3 regions of the Nonomuraea sp. NPDC001636 genome follow, and region 2 is predicted to be linked to each of the others. Evidence: riboswitches for the same ligand, from Rfam matches in the RefSeq annotation. Region 2 holds a riboswitch; each other region holds the start of a gene.
What was found. Region 2 has a riboswitch for cyclic di-AMP ahead of ABT158_RS33720 (VldE C-terminal domain-containing protein). Riboswitches for the same ligand answer to the same signal wherever they lie in the genome.

Region 1 (4,269 bases), on a different contig from region 2:
GGCCGGGCCAAGGCCATCGGGGTCTCCAACTTCACGGTCGCCACCCTGACCCGGCTGATGGAGGAGACCGACATCACGCCGTCGATCAACCAGATCGAGCTCCACCCGTACTTCCAGCAGCGCGAGATGCGGGCCTTCCACGAGGCCAACGGCATCCTGACCGAGGCGTGGAGCCCGCTCGGGCAGGGCAAGGGGCTGCTGGCCGACCCGGCGCTGCGCGTGCTGTCGGAGAAGTACGGCAAGACGCCCGCCCAGATCGTGCTCCGCTGGCACCTGCAGCTCGGCAACGTGGTGATCCCCAAGTCGGTCACGCCGTCGCGGATCGAGGAGAACATCGACGTGTTCGACTTCATCCTCGACACCGAGGACATGGCGGCCATCGGCGCGATGAACGCGGGGCGGCGGATCGGGCCCGACCCCGACTCGTTCAACCTGACCTGAGCGCTCTACGATCTCGGTCGTGCGAGATTTCACCTGGGGAATAGCGGCGACCGGCGGCATCGCGCGTACCGTGGGGTCGGCCATCGTGGCCGAGCCCGGCATGCGGGTGGCCGCCGTCGGCTCGCGGAGCCCGCTCAGGGCGCGGGCGCTGGCCGACGAGCTGGGCGCGGAGTCGGCCTACGGCTCCTACGAGGCCCTGTGCGCCGATCCGGCCGTCGACGCGATCTACGTCGCCACGCCGCACGCCCAGCACCTGGAGGTGGCCGAGGCCGCCATCGCGGCGGGCAAGTCGGTGCTGTGCGAGAAGCCGCTGGCGGCCGACGTGGCCGACGCCGAGCGCATGGTGGCGCTGGCCCGCGCGGCCGGGGTCTTCCTCATGGAGGCCATGTGGATGCGCTTCAACCCGCTCATCCAGCAGGTGGCGGCCGATCCGCGCTTCGGTGAGATCCGGTCGGTGCGGGCCTCGTTCGGCTTCGCGCTGCCCTATGACCCCGCCCACCGGCTGTGGGCGCCGGAGCTGGGCGGCGGGGCCCTGCTCGACCTGGGAATCTACCCGTTCGGGCTGGCCCAGCTGCTGCTCGGCATGCCCGCGGAGCTGCGCATGGCCGGCTCGCTGGCGCCCAGCGGGGTCGACGCCGAGGCCGGCGGGCTGCTGCTGTACCCAGGCGGGCGGCGGGCGCTGGTGGACGTCTCGCTGCTGGCGCATCATGCCAACGACGCGAGCGTGGTGGGCACGTCGATGCGGGCCGACATCCTGGCGCCGTTCTGGGCGCCGCGGCGGGTGCTGCTGTCGGGGCCGTCGATGGAGACGGAGGAGCTGGTGCTCGACCCGGCCGACAACGGTTACGCGGGCGAGCTGCGCGAGGTGCGCACGGCCACGATCGAGGGCCGCACGGAGAGCGCGATCATGCCCCTTGACGAATCCCTTGCCATGATGGGGCTTCTGGCCGAAGCGCGGGCGCAACTCTCCTAGCTGGACCTTTAGCCACTTGCCTGACTCTTGCCCGATGTATTACCTTGTGGGGCATCTCGCGGCAGACGTCCGGTTTGTCCGGCTTTGTCCAACCATCGCACGACATTTCACAGGATCGTCCTGTGACCGCTGAATCCGCCTCCGGGCGGAACCGGGGACCCACGTCCTTTGGGGTGAATCGGCACTTCGGTGCCGTAGGGCAGCTTCCACGTCCGAACCCGTCAGCTAACCCGGTAAGCGGCATGGAAGCAAGGAGTTAATGCCCTCGATGGCCAAGCACCGTCCCATCCGTGCCCCGAAGATCACCTACGCCCACGCCGCGCTCGGCGCGGCCATCCTCGCCTCCGCCATCGGCGGCCACGCCACCGCCGCCGCCGCCGACAGCGCCGGCCCGGCCGCCGCGGCCGGCCACTCGGCCGTCGCGCCGCAGGCCGCCGCCCAGACCCGCAAGGCGGAGGAGACCCAGGTCAACGTCACCGCCCAGCAGGTCCTGGCGATGGCCAAGGCCCAGGTCGGCACCTCCGAGAACGCCTACGGCGGCGGCACCAAGTTCCAGAAGTGGTACGCCGACTCCCAGCGCGCCGCCGAGACCATCGCCCGCGACGGCGGCACCCGCGCCATGTACCTGAATGCCCCCTGGTGCTCGATCTTCGTCTCCTGGGTCGGCGAGCAGACCGGCGCCCGGCCGCAGGTCGGCTGGGACGCCTGGACCGTCGCCCACGCCAAGTGGTTCGCCGCCAACGACCGCTGGGGCGCCGAGGCCAGGCCCGGCGCGGTGGTCTTCTTCTCCTGGGGCGGCAGCAAGAGCCTGGACGCCATCCAGCATGTCGGCTTCGTCGTCAAGGACAACGGCGACGGCACCATCTCCACGATCGAGGGCAACACCGGCAACGGCAAGGTCGAGGAGCGCGTCCGTCCGAAGTCGCAGGTCGTCGGCTACGGCTACCCGCAGTACGCCAGCTGACCTCCGCGCCGCTCCGAGCGCGCGTCCCGCACGAGGGGCGCGCGCTCGCCGCGTCTCAGGGCCGGACCGCCACCAGCGAGTAGAGGATCGGCAGGTGCGAGTCCCCGAACGGGAACCGGTACCGGCCGTCCGGGCCCTCGGGCAGCAGGCCGCGCGGGTCGAGGTCGGTCTCGACGTGCTCGCCCAGCTCGGCCACCGTGAACCCGGCCCGCGCCGCCGCCGTGACGATCTCGCCCACCGAGTACGGGTACTCGACCGCCTCGTGCGTCTCGGTCACCACCGCGGCGTCGGCGTACGTGCCGGTCACCGTCTCCCGGTGGGCCTGGCCGCCGCCGTAGGGCCAGTCGGCCACCAGCGGGTCGAGCGAGGCCACCGTCTGGTAGGCCGGATGCAGGTCGACCAGCACCAGCCGCCCGCCCGGCCGCAGCGCCATGGCCGCGCCGCGCATCCAGCCGTCCAGGTCGCCGATCCAGCACAACACGCCGTACGTGGCCACCGCCACGTCGAAGCCGCCGGCCAGCTCCGCCGGCAGCCGCTGCGTGTCGGCCTCCACGAACGTGGCCGCCAGCCCGGCCCTGGCCGCCAGGTCGCGGGCGCGCGCGACCGCCACCGGGGAGAAGTCGACGCCGGTCACCCGCGCACCGAGACGTGCCCAGCTCAGCGTGTCCAGGCCGAAGTGGCACTGCAGGTGGAGCAGGTCCCGGCCGGCGACGTCGCCGGCCAGGCGGCGTTCGAGCGGGTAGAGGGTCTGCCGGCCGGCGAGGAAGGCGTCGACGTCGTAGAACCGGTCGGCCGCGGTGGAGCCGTGGACGCGGGCGCGCTCGTCCCACAGGGCCCGGTTGGGGACGGAGGCGTCTGGTGCGGGTCGGGGCATGGGGCGAGGATGGCACATCGGCCACCCGCCCGCACGACCGGTACGGTGCCCTGGAAGCGGACGGCCCGCGCCCGCGTGTCGATCCGGCCGGCGCCCGTTCGACGCTTCGGCGAGGCCGGCTCCGCCCCGGGGCCGCGGACGGAAGGGACGGCAGGATGAAATTCATGATCGTCGGCAAGGCCAACGGGGAGACCGAGGCCGGGGCGCTGCCCAGCCAGGAGCTCGTCGACAACATGCACGCCTACAACGAGGCGCTGGCCAAGGCCGGGGTGCTGCTGGCCGCCGAAGGGCTCTACCCGAGCTCGCAGGGCGCGCAGATCGCCTACAGCGGCGGCCGGGCCACGGTGATCGACGGCCCGTTCGCCGAGGCCAAGGAGCTGATCGCGGGGTTCTGGCTGATCCAGGTGAAGTCCAGGGAGGAGGCTCTGGAATGGGCCATGCGCGTGCCCGTCCCGGAGGGCTATGACGGGATCGGCCTGGACGTGTGGCGAGTGTACGACGCCTCCGACGCGCCCGACGCGGCCTCGTCCGACCCGGCGGAGGTCGAGCGGGAGAGGGCCATGCGCCGGCGTCTGGGCGGGCGGGAGAGCTGACCTCGGCTTGCGGACCCCGGACGGTGCTGGTGTCATGAGCCGGTGATGGCTTCCGACACCCACCGGGCGATCGAGGCGGTCTGGCGGATCGAGGCGCCCCGGCTCATCGCCGGCCTGGCCGGGCTGGTCCGCGACGTCGGCCTGGCCGAGGAGCTGGCCCAGGACGCGCTGGTCGCGGCCCTGGAGCAGTGGCCGGAATCGGGCGTGCCACGCAACCCGGGCGCCTGGCTGATGACGGTGTCCAAACGCCGCGCCGTCGACCTGATCCGCCGGAACGAGCGCATGTCCCGCAACCTGGCCGAGCTGGGCCACCGGCTGGAGACCGCCGTGGAGCCGCCCGAGCCCGACGAGATCGAGGACGACCTGCTGCGGCTGGTCTTCACCGCCTGCCATCCGGCGCTGTCGATGGAGGCGCGGGTGGCCC
Region 2 (4,269 bases):
CACGGCGCCGGCCCCGTCAAGCTGGGCATCGTCCGCGACGGCAGGCCGATGACGCTCGACGTCACCCTCATCGCCCGCGACATGGCGAACCCCACCGACGAGACCAAGATCGACAAGGGCGTCGGGTTCCTCGGCGTCGTGCCCTCCCAGGTCTTCGAGCAGCAGAGCATCGGGCAGGTGCCGGGCTACATGAGCGACCTGACCGGCCGCGTCGTGGGCTCGATGGTCAACCTGCCGGCGAAGATGGTCGGCGTCTGGAACGCCGCCTTCTCCGGCGACAAGCGCGACCCCGAGGGCCCGGTCGGCGTGGTGGGCGCGGGCCGGCTCGGCGGCGAGATCCTGGCCTCCGACATGTCCAACAAGAGCAAGCTGTTCACCTTCGTCAGCCTGCTGGCCGGGTTCAACCTGGCGATCGGCCTGTTCAACCTGATCCCGCTGCTGCCCCTCGACGGCGGCCACATCGCGGGCGGCCTGTGGGAGGGCATCAAGCGCGGCTACGCCAAGATCATGCGCCGCCCCGAGCCCCGCTACGTCGACATCGCCAAGGTGCTGCCGCTCACGTACGCGATGGCGTTCGTGCTGATCATCATGGCCGGTCTGCTGGTCTACGCCGACCTGGTCAACCCCCTCACGCTCGGCTGACCCGGCCGGCGCGCCACGGGCGGGGGCTACCGGGCCTGGCGCACGCTGCGACGCCAGACCTCGGCGATGTCGCCGACGGCGGTGACGTCCCGGGTGGCGTCGCCCTCGACCAGCACCAGGTCCGCGCGCAGACCGGGGCGATCCGGCCGCGGTCGGCCAGCCCGAAGTGCCGGGCGGGCACGCTGGTCGCGGCGGCCGGCGCCTCCTCGGCGCCGAGCCCGGCCTCGGTGAGCAACCGCAGCTCGCGGTGCAGCCCGGCGCCGAGGGCGGGCACGAACGGGGTGGCGTCGGTCCCGGCGGGCAGCGGCACGCCCGCGCGGCGCAGGGCCCGCAGCGCGCCGACGGCATGGGCGGAGCTGCCTGGACGAACGCCGGCGCCTGCGCCGGGTCGGGGACGAAGTCGATCGCCGTGACGTCGAGCCCGTCCAGGACGGTGTCCGCCAGGGCCGCCGGCAACTGGGTCGGGTGCCCGCCCGGAGCGGTGGCCAGCGTGCCGGCGCTGCGCAGGTCGGCCACGTCGTCGTTCTCGGCGGCCGGCCGCCGCTGCCCGGCGAGGATCTGCGGCAGGCAGAACATCACGCCCGAGGGCGACCGGATCGCCGCCGTCTACTCGGTCACCAACCCCGGCAAGCTCGCCGGCATCCGCTGAGCCGCCGGTCCGCGGCTAGTTCATCGAGATGTGCACGTGGTCGTAGTGGTTCTCGGTGATGCTGCCGCGGTCGGACATCGGGCGCCAGCCCGAGCCCTGGTTGATGCGCTGCTTCCAGATCACGTACTTGACGCCCAGCTTGGCCTTGTTCTTCAGCGCCCAGTCGGCCAGGCGGTCGCCGAGGGCGTTGTTGACGGCGCTCGGCATGGTGCCGCCCGTGCTCATCATGAAGTCGCAGGCCCGGCCGAGCGGGTGCTCGCCGCTGGAGCCGGACCGGAAGCAGCCCACCTCGTACGGCAGCGAGAAGCTCTTCTGCACCTGCGCGCGCATCAGCCGGGTGCGCGGCGTGATGTTGTCCGAGCCGGACGGCAGCTCGGGCGCCCAGCTCCCGTCGGACTTCTTGCCCGGCCCGAACGGCACGAGGTCCTGCAGCTTCTTCTTGATGTCGTCGATGACGTCCTGGGCGTCGTCGCGCTGCTCGGCCACCTCCGCCGTGCCTGCCTTCAGCTCCGTCGCGAGCGTGGCGGCGGCCGTGACGGCCTTCTTCTGGTCGTCGCGGGCCTTGGCCACGCTGTCCACGACCGCCTGCTGCTCGGCGGTGAGCTGTTCGAGGACGGCCGCGCCGCCGCCGTCCGGGGTCAGCATGAAGCCCGGAAGGGAGGCGTCGCGGCTCTGGTAGCGCAGCCGGGCGATCTCGGCGACCCGCTGCTCGGCCGTGGCCACCGCCTGCTCGGCGGCGGCGAGCCGCTGCTGGGCCGCGGTGGCGGCCTGCTGGGCCTTGGCCAGCTCGACCCGCTTGAGGTTGTACGTCTCGATGAGCTTGTCGACCTTGCGGTTGAGCTGCTTGAGCTGGGCCCGCAGCTGCGCCTCGGACGGCTTGGGCGCGGCTGCCACGGCGGCTGACCCGGAGACTGTGGCGGCCGCCGGATGGACGAGCAGGGCGGTGGCGGTGATGAGACCGACGGCAAGACTCGCGGGGGACGAAGCCGCCACGTGGTTGTTCCTCTCCCTCTGCCGGCCGGGTTAGCTGACGGGTTCGGGCACGGGAGCAGTCCCTACCACTTGCGCGGATTCACCCCGGATGCGATGGGTCCCCGGCTCCCGGGCAACACGCCCGGGATTAGGCGTACAACGACCGTTATGGCCGGTGTCTAACGGGATATTAGTGGTAGATCACGAGTCATGCGACTTTAATGAGAAACCAATTAGTGATCAATTCGTGATCGCAACATGCGTGCCGCCTCCTCCGGCAGCACGTCGTTGACGAAGGCCCCCATGGCAGACTCCGAGCCCGCCAGGTACTTCAGCTTCCCGGGCGCCCGCCTGATGCTGAACAGCTCCAGGTGCAGGTAGGCCAGCTCGCGGCCGTACCGCACCGGCGCCTGGTGCCAGGCCGAGATGTACGGCATCGCCACCCCGAACAGCGCGTCGAGCGCCCGCAGCACCGAGGTGTACAGCGGCGCGAACGCGGCCCGCTCCTCCTCCGACAGCGCCGCCAGGTCGGGCACCTGCCGGTGCGGATACACGTGCACCTCGAACGGCCAGCGCGCGGCGGCCGGCACGAACGCCGTCCAGAGCTCGTTGGCGGCCACCACCCGCGTGCCGGCGGCCTGCTCGGCGGCCAGCACGTCGGCGAACAGGTTGCCACCCGTGTGCCGCGCGGCGGCCCCGAGCTGGACCTTGGTGCGCGGGGTCACGTAGGGGTAGGCGTAGATCTGCCCGTGCGGGTGGGGGAGCGTGATGCCGATCTCCTCGCCCCGGTTCTCGAAGCAGAAGACCTGCTCGACGCCCTCGATGCCGGACAGCTCGGCCGTGCGGTCGGCCCACGCCTCCATGACCAGCCGGACCTGGGCGTTGGAGAGCCTGGAGAAGGAGGAGGAGTGGTCGGAGGTGAAGCAGACCACCTCGCATCGTCCGACACCCGGCCGCACCTCACTCAGGCCGCCGACATCCCCGTAAGTCCCAAAATTTCCGGAGAAAGAGGGAAAGCGGTTCTCGAACACCACCACGTCGTAGTCATGGGCCGGGATCTCCGACGCCCGCGTGGCGGACGACGGGCACAACGGGCACTCGTCGGCCGGCGGCAGGAACGTCCGCGTCTGCCGGTGGCCGGCGATCGCGATCCACTCCTCGGTCAGCGGGTCGTAGCGCAGCTCGGAGGCCACCGGCCGCGGGTCGAGCGGCCGCCGGTCGATCGCGCTCCGGTCGGCGTCGTCGCGCCGGTCGAAGTAGATCAGCTCTCGGCCGTCTGCCAGGTGGGTGATGGTGCGCTTCAAGGCGTGCCCTCCGCGATGATCAGTTCTCCGGCCCGTTCGGCCAGCTCGGTGCGTGCTTCCTCGGGCAGCCCCGCGTCGCTGATGACCACGTCGGCCTCGGTCAGCTCGGCGATCGTGCTGATGCCGACCGTGTTCCATTTGGTGTGGTCGGCGGGGACCACCAGCCGGTGCGCCGCGGCCACCAGCTCCCTGTCGGTCTCGGACTCCAGCAGGTTGGGCGTGGTGAACCCGGCGCGCAGGCTCATGCCGTGCACCCCGAGGAAGAGCGTGTCCACGTGCAGTCGGCGGATGGCCGCCACCGCCACGGGGCCGACGAGCGCGTCGGAGGGCGTGCGCACGCCGCCGGTCAGCACGACCGTGCGGTCGGCGCGCGGGTTGCGGTGGAAGACCTCGGCGACGGGGATCGAGTTGGTGATCACGGTCAGCTCGGCCACCGCGACCAGGTGGTGGGCCAGCGCCCACGTGGTGGTGCCGGCGGAGAGCGCCACGGCGGTGCCCGGCCGGACGAGGGTGGCCGCGTGCCGCGCGATGGCCTCCTTCTCCTGCTGCTGGCGGGCGGACTTGGCGGTGAAGCCGGGCTCCTCGGTCGAGCCGGGGCCGAGGGCCGTCGCGCCGCCGTGGACCTTCTCCAGCAGCCCGCGCTCGGCCAGCACCTCAAGGTCGCGGCGTATCGTCATGTCGGAGACGCCGAGCTCGCGCACG
Region 3 (4,269 bases), on a different contig from region 2:
TCACCGGGCCGGGGGTGCCGTCGGCGATGGTCCAGGAGCGGTCGTCGCCCCTGACCGAGCCCACCGGCGTGACCACGGCGGCGGTGCCGCAGGCGAACACCTCGGTCAGCTCGCCGGAGGCGCAGGCGGACTCCCACTCGTCCACCGAGATCAGCCGCTCCTCGGTCTCCAGGCCGAGGTCGCCGGCCATCTCCAGGATCGACTCCCGGGTGATGCCGGGCAGCAGTGTGCCGGTGAGCGCCGGGGTGACGAGCTTGTTGCCGAAGACGAAGAACAGGTTCATCCCGCCCATCTCCTCGACGTACTCGTGCTTGTGGGCGTCGAGCCAGACGACCTGGTCGCAGCCGTTGTCGACGGCCTGGCGCTGGGCGACGAAGGCGGCGGCGTAGTTGCCGCCGCACTTGGCGAAGCCGGTGCCGCCGGGCGCGGCGCGCGTGTACTCGGTGGACAGCCAGACCGAGACGGGCTTGATGCCGCCGCTGAAGTACGAGGCCGCCGGCGAGGCGATCACCATGTACTTGTAGGTCTTCGACGGGTAGTTGACGCCGAGCCCGGCCTGCGTGGCGAACATGAACGGGCGCAGGTAGAGGCTGTGGCCCTCGGTGGTCGGCACCCACTCCTTGTCGGCCGAGACCAGCAGCTCCAGCGACTCCACGAACGCCTCCTCCGGCAGTTCGGGCATGGCCATGCGCTCGGCCGAGCGGTTGAAGCGGGCGGCGTTCGCGTACGGCCGGAAGGTCGCGATCGAGCCGGAGATCTGCCGGTACGCCTTCAGGCCCTCGAACAGCTCCTGCGCATAGTGGAAGACCGAGGTCGCGGGGTCGAGCGAGAGCGGCCCGTACGGCATGAGCCTGGCGTCGTGCCAGCCCTCGCCGTCGGTGTAGTCGATCGAGATCATGTGGTCGGTGAAGACCTGCCCGAACCCGGGGTTCGCCAGTACCTGCTCCCGCTCGGCCGCGGTGCGAGCGTGGTCGGAATGCTGCACGTCGAAGCTGAGCTTCTGAGCGATGGTCATGACGACGGTCCTTCTCTCTACGAATCTGCGACTCGAAAGCTGATTCTGGTAGCTACTGCCCGCGAGCAGTATTCGTACTTCCTAGTGTCTCGCGATTTGGGATGGCAAGAGGCACTTGGGGGGTTCAATCCCGAAGAACGCGAAAAGCGCCTGGCAGTCCGTGTCCGGACCGCCAGGCGCGTGCGGGGCTAGGCGGTCCTAGCCGGCTACTCGCGCGGCGATGGCGTCGCCGATCTCGCTGGTCGTGCGGCCGGCGCGGCCGGTCACCCGCTCGGCGATGTCGGCGGCCACGGCCTGCTCGACCTTGGCGGCCTCGGCGTGCAGGCCGAGGTGGTCGAGGAGCATGCCCACGGACAGGATGGTGGCGGTCGGGTCGGCCTTGCCCTGACCGGCGATGTCGGGCGCGCTGCCGTGCACCGGCTCGAACATGCTCGGCGAGGTGCGCTCGGGGTTGATGTTGCCGCTGGCCGCCAGGCCGATGCCGCCGGCGATCGCGGCGCCGAGGTCGGTGATGATGTCGCCGAACAGGTTGTCGGTGACGATCACGTCGAAGCGCTCGGGCTGGGTGACGAAGAACATCGAGGCCGCGTCGATGTGGCTGTAGTCGGTGGTGACGTCGGGGAACTCCGCGGCCACGCGGTTGACCGTGCGCTGCCACAGGTCGCCGGCGAAGGTGAGCACGTTCGTCTTGTGGACGAGCGTGAGCTTCTTGCGGGGCCGCGACTGAGCCTTCTGGAAGGCGTAACGCACGACGCGCTCGACGCCGTGGGCGGTGTTCAGCGACTCCTGGGTGGCGATCTCGTGCGGCGTGCCGCGGCGCATGACGCCGCCGGTGCCCGCGTAGAGGCCCTCGGTGCCCTCGCGGACGACGACCATGTCAATGTGCTCGGCGGTGGCGCCGGCCAGCGCGGTCTCGACGCCGGGGAACAGCTTGACCGGCCGCAGGTTGACGTAGTGGTCGAACTCGAACCGGAGCTTGAGCAGCAGGTCGCGCTCCAGGATGCCGGGCGGCACGCTGGGGTCGCCCACGGCGCCGAGCAGGATCGCGTCGTAGCCGCGCAGCTCTTCGAGCACCGCGTCGGGCAGGGTCTCGCCCGTGCGGTGGTAGCGGGCTGCGCCCAGGTCGTAGTGGGTGGGCTCGATCTTCGTGCCCACGGCCTCCAGGACCTTGAGCCCTTCGGCTACGACCTCGGCGCCGATGCCATCCCCGGGGATGACGGCCAGGCGGATGTTACGCGACTCCATGGGCGGTACCTTACCGGCTCGTCTCGGCTGACGAACACATCATCTCAACAACCGGACAATCCGTTTTGGGGGGATTGCGACCTTTTGACCGTTTCGTTAGAGTCCGACGAGCCTAATCCACGCAGCCGCTGCGTGGAGCCGGGGACCCATCTTTCCCCCCGGGGCGAATCGGCCGCGCCTCTCCCCCGAGGAGCACCGCCGTAGGGCTACTTCCAGGCCCGAGCCCGTCAGCTAACCCGGTCGGCCACGTGGAAGGACAGTCCCCTGTCTAGCATCGCCATCCTTGTGGCGGTGGCAGCGGGCGCCGCAGGTCTCATGCCTGCCGCCCCCGCGGCTCCCGCCGCTCCGGCCGCTCCGGCCGCCCCCACCCCCTCCATCACCCTCACCGGCCCCCAGGTGAAACAGGTCCAGGAACGGCACGTGCCGAAACCGGCCTGGAAGGTCGCCCTCGAATACGCCATGGACAAGCGCGGCACCCCGTACGTGTGGGGCGGCGCCAGCGAACGGGGCTACGACTGCTCGGGCCTCATGCTCCGGGCCTACGAGGACGCCGGCATCGAGCTCCCCAGAACCGCCGCGGAGCAGTACGGCGCCTTCTCCAGGAAGATCGCCTGGAACGACCTCAAGCCAGGCGACCTGGTGTTCTTCAGCGGCCTCGGCCACGTCGGCATGATCTCCAAGCCCGGCTACATGGTCCACTCCCCCCACACCGGCGACGTGGTGAAGGAGGAACGCCTGTCGCAGTGGCGCAGGCAGGCCTTCGTCGGCGCGGTTCGCCCCGACCCCAAGGGCGTCAAGCGCTGGGCCGACTACAAGCAGCTCCAGAAGGCCCCCGCCCCCGCCATGCTCACCGCGACCCTGTGACGACGACCTTCCCCGGGGCGTGCCCCTCCTCCTGGTAGCGGACGGCCGCCGGGAGCTCGCCGAAGGGGAAGGTCCGGTCGATGACCGGGGTGACCGCGCCCCGCTCGATCAACCCGGTCAGCGTCAGCAGGTTCGCCCTGTTGCTCCCGCAGCGGACGACGTCCGCCCTGACGATCCGCTGCGGGACGAAGGGCCCCGACGCGAGCGCGGCGAACATGCGTCCGGCCGGCTGCACCCAGCGGCCGGCCGGACCGCCGACCAGCACGTACGTGCCCTTCCTGGTCAGCACGCGGCGGCAGTCCGGCAGCCGGCGGCCGCCCGCCACGTCGAGCAGCAGGTCGAAGCGCCGCCCCGAGGCCGCGAAGTCCTCCTTGGTGTGGTCGATGACGTCGTCCGCGCCGAGCGAGCGCACCAGGTCCGCGTTCCGCCCGCTGCACACGCCCGTGACGTGCGCCCCCAGCGCCTTGGCGAGCTGCACGGCGAACGTGCCCACGCCGCCGGACGCGCCGTTGACCAGCACCTTCTGGCCCGGCTGGAGGCGTCCCTCGTCGCGCAGCGCGATCAGCGCGGTGTTGGCCGCCATCGGCACCGCCGCCGCCTGCTCGAACGACAGGCCCGCCGGTTTGGCCGCCACCTCGCCCTGCCGCAGGCAGACGTACTCGCCGAAGCCGCCCCCCAGCGACATCGCGTACACCTCGTCGCCGGGACGGAACAGCGTGACGTCCTTCCCGGCCGCCTCGACCTCCCCCGCCACGTCGGCCCCGAGGACGGCGATGCGCGGCCGGCGCAGCCCGACCCCGCCGCCCATGACCCGGGCCAGGTAGGGCTCCCCCCGCATGAAGTGCCAGTCGTAGGGCTGCACGGACGTGGCCCGCACCCGGACCAGCACCTCGTCATCGCGCGGCACGGGCCGCTCGACGTCGGTCAGGACGAGCTGGTCGGGCGAGCCGAACGAGCGCAGGACGTACGCCTTCATCGTTTTCTCCCTCGTGCCGCTGATGTGCCGCCAGTGTGGGCGTGACCTGCGCGGACGCTCAACGGTCGAAAGGCGACGGCTCGATGGCCGAAAGTACGACCGACCGCCCGCCGATGGTGCGAACCAGGACCGGCCGTCCGCGCGATGCCCCGGCACGGGCGCGGGCGGC

Region 1: another riboswitch for cyclic di-AMP. It lies ahead of ABT158_RS06855 (CHAP domain-containing protein); the one in region 2 lies ahead of ABT158_RS33720 (VldE C-terminal domain-containing protein).
Region 3: another riboswitch for cyclic di-AMP. It lies ahead of ABT158_RS08905 (C40 family peptidase); the one in region 2 lies ahead of ABT158_RS33720 (VldE C-terminal domain-containing protein).

The regions. Positions count from the first base shown of each region.
Region 1 covers NZ_JBEOZT010000002.1:679,817-684,085, forward strand. The annotation lists gene ABT158_RS06845 (aldo/keto reductase) at 1-441, shown strand, start outside; gene ABT158_RS06850 (Gfo/Idh/MocA family protein) at 461-1,414, shown strand; cyclic di-AMP (ydaO/yuaA leader) riboswitch at 1,532-1,669, shown strand; gene ABT158_RS06855 (CHAP domain-containing protein) at 1,683-2,378, shown strand; gene ABT158_RS06860 (class I SAM-dependent methyltransferase) at 2,434-3,252, opposite strand; gene ABT158_RS06865 (YciI family protein) at 3,408-3,845, shown strand; gene ABT158_RS06870 (RNA polymerase sigma factor) at 3,891-4,269, shown strand, end outside.
Region 2 covers NZ_JBEOZT010000022.1:23,055-27,323, reverse strand. The annotation lists gene ABT158_RS33730 (M50 family metallopeptidase) at 1-642, shown strand, start outside; gene ABT158_RS33725 (hypothetical protein) at 809-1,291, shown strand; gene ABT158_RS33720 (VldE C-terminal domain-containing protein) at 1,307-2,284, opposite strand; cyclic di-AMP (ydaO/yuaA leader) riboswitch at 2,290-2,428, opposite strand; gene galT (galactose-1-phosphate uridylyltransferase) at 2,497-3,567, opposite strand; gene ABT158_RS33710 (DeoR/GlpR family DNA-binding transcription regulator) at 3,564-4,269, opposite strand, start outside.
Region 3 covers NZ_JBEOZT010000003.1:382,844-387,112, forward strand. The annotation lists gene ABT158_RS08895 (branched-chain amino acid aminotransferase) at 1-1,015, opposite strand, end outside; gene ABT158_RS08900 (3-isopropylmalate dehydrogenase) at 1,214-2,260, opposite strand; cyclic di-AMP (ydaO/yuaA leader) riboswitch at 2,360-2,521, shown strand; gene ABT158_RS08905 (C40 family peptidase) at 2,552-3,124, shown strand; gene ABT158_RS08910 (NAD(P)-dependent alcohol dehydrogenase) at 3,108-4,100, opposite strand.